2 regions of the Bacillus sp. DTU_2020_1000418_1_SI_GHA_SEK_038 genome follow, and region 1 is predicted to be linked to the other one. Evidence: riboswitches for the same ligand, from Rfam matches in the RefSeq annotation. Region 1 holds a riboswitch; the other holds the start of a gene.
The links. A riboswitch is a leader RNA that binds a small molecule or an ion and turns the genes downstream of it on or off. The one in region 1 is predicted to bind cyclic di-GMP.

Region 1 (3,179 bases):
TTTCAAAGATCGTTGACATGACAGCGATCCCATTTACCCCGATATGGTGCAGCATGTCGATATGTTCCGGTTTAATCCCTCCAATTGCATACAAATCAACCATCACTTTTTTCGAGATTTCTTGAAGTTCCGAAAGCCCGCGGGGTTCTAAGCCACTTTTGCAGTTCGTTTCAAATACATGTCCATATAGCAGCCAATCAGCGCCCGCATACGAAGCGTGTTCAGCCTCTATAGCAGAATGTACTGAACGTCCTGCGAGTAACTGGGGGAAATGGTCTTTCACCTGCGAAACGGCAAGCCCGTGGCCTGGAAGCTGCACCCGTTGAATATTCGAAACAAGAGCTACATCCACCCTGTCATTCACAATTAATTTATCCTTACTGACTTTTTCTTCAGTCAATGCAGCGATCAACTCTATGTAATCATTGGCTGTTTTCGTCCGTTCCCTGATGATGAAATAATCTACGAACGGATCTATATTAATCATGATTTTAGTTAGATGATCCACCTTTAACCGATCATTCGTCACGGCCATCAGCTTCAATCACATTCCCCCTAACAAATAAAAAAACCACTCTCCTAAGCAAGGAAAGTGGTACTTTAAATAAAAAATAAAGTAACATAGCACTTCCCTACGCAGGCTCAAACCTGATCAGGTTATAAGGGTATCAGAGTACACTCTTCTCTCAGTCCTTTAAAAGGATTCCCCTAGTGATTTCACATTTACAATTTTCTGACTATAGGAATCATAACATATAAGCTATAATTATGGAAGTATGCGAAACAATCAAACTCCTAAACAGATAGAAACAAAATGGAACGAGGAGGTTTTTCTTAACAGGGATTACTTTCCTTTCCCATGCAATATAATTTGTAATTTGGGAATCCATTGAAACGAAAAAATTAGCACAATCAGCTGTTGTAAATAAAACAGTCTGAGGAAATATTTTGTAATAAAGGAATTGGTTCTTAAATATAATGATGCTATACTTGGAGTGAGTAAATATACCTACAGTAAAGCTTTCGATAATTGCAAACCTATCAAAAGGTAGGGGACGGAAAGCTACGGATTTAAGGCATTTTTGCTATGATGGTCGAGACAAAGATGAAGATGGATACTCATTAATTAAATCCACTTTTTTTTAGGTGGATTTTTTGTACGTTAACGAGGGATAAAGTGTAAGATTTTGAGGTGGTACAAAGTGGAACTGATTATAGGTTTTATACTTGCAATAGTGGTTGTTTTCATACTTGTCTTCTTTTGGACCCGTATAAAGAAAAAATTTTCGCGTGAATTATCTAATCAAAGATGGAAAGAGGAGTCTCTAAAAACTTACAATCAAGAGTTAGTAGATACAATCAGACTGCAGCAAGGGATGATTTTTAAGTTTATTAAGGATGGCGATAGATTTATTCATACTCTGTGTGATGGAAGGTTACTATATCGAATGGATCTTTTCCCTGAAAAGATTATTGGAAACGAATTATGTGATTTCCTTCCACATCTTGATGCAGAAACGGTTATTCAATATTATTGGCGAGCTTGGCAAGGCGAAGATAACGTCACGTACGAAGGGGGAATAAATGGTGTTTACTACCTGGCATCGTTGCGGCCTATTAGAAAAAAAGGTGAGGTAGTTGAAATCATTGGTTCATGTGTTGATATTACCGAAAGGAAGCGGGTAGAAAATGCTCTAAAGTTGAGTGAGGACAATTATCGTCTTATTACAGAGAACATGTTGGATTTAGTTGGACTCTGGGATATAGATGGAAGAGTTATTTATGCATCCCCTTCGCATGAAAAGGTATTGGGGTTTGATCCAAAAAAGTATATAGGAGTATCGGCCTTTGATTTGGTTCATCCTGACGATTCTCTGAGGGTATATGAACAATTTTTTCAAATGATTTCAACTAAGTTACCATTTCAAGTCGAGTTTCGGTGTGAAAATGCTGATGGTGAGTGGGTTTACGTAGAAGCTCAGGGAACCCCTGTAATTGGGGAGAGTGATAAATTAGAACATATTGTTGTTGTAGGGCGTAATATATCTGAGCGAAAGAAGGTAGATGAATTTATACGAAAAACGGAAAAGCTATCACTAGTAGGGCAATTGGCTGCAGGTGTTGCACATGAAATTAGGAACCCTCTTACTTCGATAAAGGGTTTTCTGCAGCTTATGCAAATGGAAATAGACAAACCAAACTATCTTGAAATTATGTTGTCTGAGATTGATAGTATAGAAAAAATAATACAAGAATTCTTATCACTTTCTAAACCACAAGCAAGTAAATTGGCACCGACTGATATTAATGAACTTTTGCAATATGTAATTACATTAATTAATACACGTGCCAAACTAAAAAATATTGCTATCGTTCAAGAGTCTGATTCCGAATTACCAATTATTCATTGTGACGAGCATCAAATCAAACAGGTTTTTGTCAATATTCTTCAAAATGCTGTGGAAGCCATGGAAAATGGAGGCGTAATTCAAATTCAAACAATGCGATCCGAATCAGACAATATTAGATTTAGGATTATTGACCAAGGATGCGGCATTTCTGAAGATCGAATTAAAAGTATTGGTGAGCCTTTTTATAGTACGAAAGAAAAAGGAACGGGATTAGGATTAATGATTAGTCATAAAATTGTTCAAGAACATGGGGGCACCCTAAGCCTAGAAAGCACCATAAATAAAGGAACCATTGTTGATGTTATTTTACCTATTGGGAAAAGTGAACCGGTGCTTGTCACTCCCTGATAAGTTCGAACTAGAGGAGAAGTAATACTGAATGTAAAGTTCCGCAAATAGAATTTGAAGGAAAAAGAAAGCTCTGTTTACCCCTTTTGAATACAAGATGTAAAAGTCAAAAGGAAAAAGAGAAAATTAATAACACCAAATTCCACGAACGGGCGCAATCCTGGAACAAGGATAAGCGCTCATTTTCTATTTTAATGGCCAGTTTGTTATCTAGGGCTATTCGCATAATAACACAAAAAAAACGCCGTGATCGGCGTGTTTTTAATGCAGGCAGGAAAATAATATAGCCTTTTTTCAACAAAAGCATCTGATTGTTTAATTATGGTTGCTCTACATATTTTTGCTTTCCAGAAGAAGTTTGGATTCTCCTGTACGCTCCCATTCTTCTACAGTTTCATATGCTTTTTCAGGAGTAAATCC
Region 2 (3,179 bases), 2.1 Mb from region 1:
ATAAATAGCTAATATATGCTCATTATTTTTATTTTCATAGAGCGCAACAATCGGGGCATCGGTTTGGACTGAGCTTGTCTTTAGAACTAGTGCTATTGGATCCTGCACCATTGTTTCTAATGGCTGTTTATCATATCGCAGAAAAAACGCGTAAACTATAACAAACATAAAAAAACCGATTAACATAAATCGGATAAACTTTTCTTTTTTCGTTTCATTCACTTGTATCACTCTTAAAACGTTTTCATTTTTACTTACTATATTATATCATATCTAAATGATGGAGTAAGTAAAAAATAAATGCTTTCATACCCGTTTCCGAAATACTCCTTGACTTTTCTTAATGAAAAATCATATAATATTATTTGTGTAAAATATTGCAGCCTATGTGTACTGTTTTATGAAATCATTTTGTTCCTCAATTAGCTTTTCGAAGCTTTTCTGAAGAAGGGGTACTGCGTAACCCTTAGCTGCTAGGGCGAAGGTACATGAAAACAAAATGACCATAACTTATAGCACATCTGTTTTTATTTTACCAAAATAAAAACATTAAAGGAGGAGTCTTAAATGGCTCGTTATACTGGTCCAAGCTGGAAATTATCTCGTCGTCTTGGAATCTCTCTAAGCGGTACAGGTAAAGAATTAGAAAAGCGTCCTTACGCTCCTGGACAACATGGTCCAAACCAACGCAAGAAATTATCTGAGTACGGTTTACAATTACAGGAGAAGCAAAAGCTTCGTCATATGTATGGCGTAACTGAGCGTCAATTCCGTAACTTATACGATAAAGCTGGTAAAATGGTTGGTAAACACGGTGAAAACTTCATGATTCTTTTAGAATCACGTCTTGATAACGTTGTTTATCGTTTAGGCTTAGCGCGTACTCGCCGCCAAGCTCGCCAACTTGTTAACCATGGTCACTTCTTAGTTGATGGCAAGCGTGTTGATATTCCATCTTACCGCGTTGCACCTGGTCAAACAATTAGCATTCGCGAAAAATCTCGCAATCTTGACATCATCAAAGAAGCTATCGAAGTGAACAATTTCGTTCCTGATTTCGTAACTTTCGATGCTGACAAATTAGAAGGAACTTTCACTCGCTTACCAGAGCGTTCTGAACTTCCAGCTGAAATTAACGAATCTCTAATCGTTGAGTTCTACTCTCGTTAATTAACTTTAACCCTAGAGCGTTTTATAACGCCGCTAGGGTTTTTCTTTTTTTGTTAAAAATTTGAATAAATGCATCAATTTGCAGTTATTGTATTATTTTGTTGAATTATGTTGAATTTTGTATTATTTTGTTCTATTATTATTTAAGTAAGTAAGAAGTCCTAATATGTAAAAGGCAAACTATTTGAAAGAATAGGACGCAAAGCCCTTGGGTCTAAGGTTTTAGGTAATAAAAAATACCTACTGCTATGATTGCCAGGTTACCAAATTCTCGTTTATTTTCCATGAAATTTTTGGCTATTCTATTTGGAATAGCCTTTTTTTATTTTCTATCGGAAAAAGCTTATTACTTAGCGCTTTATTGTTTTGGCAAAAAAAATTAAAAGTGAGGTGAACTTTTATGAATGTTGAAGATTTAATTGCTGATATCAATAAATATATGGAGCAATTAGACTTTGTCACTGCACGAAAACTTATTGAAGAAAATCTAAATGTATTAGAAAAACATAGGATCTCACTGAAGAGCAATGCAAGAGAATTACTTAAATTCCTTATAGAAAGAAATCATTCAGGGTATCAGCCTATATCCAGACAAGACATGGCAACATTAATCGCCATTAATACATATGCAACTAATTTTGATATTAGAGGCTTAAAGCTAATTATTAAGGATAGAGCAAAATTGCTTTTGCGAACAGATATACTCGAATATTTAAACAAAGATGCAAAGGCTATATTAGATGGAATGGGTGTAATAAATACAGAATTACCTAATAAATAAGCTAATATTGTGTAGGAAGAAGGGTGTAAAATAGATTTTCGGTCCATTACAACAATAACGCAAGAAAAATTATTGTACAGTGAATATCAGCCGCTTTTGAATAGCAGCAATGATACTATTTTTGCACATGAAGCTTTAATGAGAACTACACCACGAATGAATCCTCTAATTGTGCTTGAAAAGGCTAGAGATAATGGGATTTTATTTGAGCTAGACACGTATTGCATTAAGAATGCAGTCATTCAATACCCTAGCTTTTATTTAAAATCTCATTTATTGTTTATAAATATTTTGCCCACAACAATCGTCCATCACGATTTTGAAAGTTTCATAAATAAACTGCTCCATCTATTTCCTACTATTAGAGGGCAGATCGTTTTTGAAATAAACGAGGAAGCTATCCAAAAAAATATATGGGCACAACAAATTTTTATGAGCCGTCTGTTGTTTTTAAAATCGAATGGCTTCCAAATTGCATTTGACGATTTACCGGTTACAAAAGACTCTTTTAAAATGATAGAAATTATTTCACCTGATTTTGTAAAGCTGGATCACACGAAATCAAAAGGCCTATCAGTATCAATCGAAAAACAGGCACTAGTCTCTCTCTTTTTAGAATTCACAAACAAAGAAATAAAATTAGTGCTAGAAGGCATTGAAACAAAAAATGACCTATTAGCGGCAAAACAATTGGGTGTACCTATACTTCAGGGCTACTATATATCAAAACCGAAACGGCTATAGTAATGACAATTTAGCCTTATATAGTTATGTCTAAAAAAGATGAATATATTGAAAGTTGGGGAAAAGAATTGAAGAATTTATTAAGCTTCAAAAGTATTAGAACGAAAATATTGTTTGGATTTTCATTAGTGATTTTTCTCGTGTTAGTATTAGGAGGATTTAGTTTTTATGAAATCAAAACAACGAATAGAGACACAGAAATCATCGTTGACCACGAGGTCCAATTATTAATTGCAAACGAGCAAATGTCTAGTACTTTGGCAAATAGAATATCAACTGCACGAGGCTATGTACTATATGGCGGTGACTACAAAGAACGCTTTAACGAGTATACTGAGAAAGGAAAGCATTATGAACAGGTAGTTAGAAAGATCGGTGCATCTCAGGAATTTGATGAACTTATTAACCGTACTGTCGAATGGAGACAGTATGTATCAAAGGAAGTATTTGAAGAATACGAAAAAGGAAATATCGACATCGCAAG

Region 2: linked by a shared signal. The riboswitch ahead of RRV45_RS17115 (hypothetical protein) and the one ahead of RRV45_RS05385 (PAS domain-containing sensor histidine kinase) in region 1 are both predicted to bind cyclic di-GMP.

The regions. Positions count from the first base shown of each region.
Region 1 is NZ_CP135435.1:1,080,603-1,083,781, forward strand. Features, by position in the region: gene RRV45_RS05380 (thiamine phosphate synthase) at 1-535, opposite strand, end outside; TPP riboswitch at 613-720, opposite strand; cyclic di-GMP riboswitch class I at 1,022-1,107, shown strand; gene RRV45_RS05385 (PAS domain-containing sensor histidine kinase) at 1,203-2,759, shown strand; gene RRV45_RS05390 (cupin domain-containing protein) at 3,090-3,179, opposite strand, start outside.
Region 2 is NZ_CP135435.1:3,421,446-3,424,624, forward strand. Features, by position in the region: gene RRV45_RS17105 (hypothetical protein) at 1-222, opposite strand, end outside; gene rpsD (30S ribosomal protein S4) at 568-1,170, shown strand; cyclic di-GMP riboswitch class I at 1,335-1,438, shown strand; gene RRV45_RS17115 (hypothetical protein) at 1,571-1,951, shown strand; gene RRV45_RS17120 (EAL domain-containing protein) at 2,024-2,695, shown strand; gene RRV45_RS17125 (methyl-accepting chemotaxis protein) at 2,764-3,179, shown strand, end outside.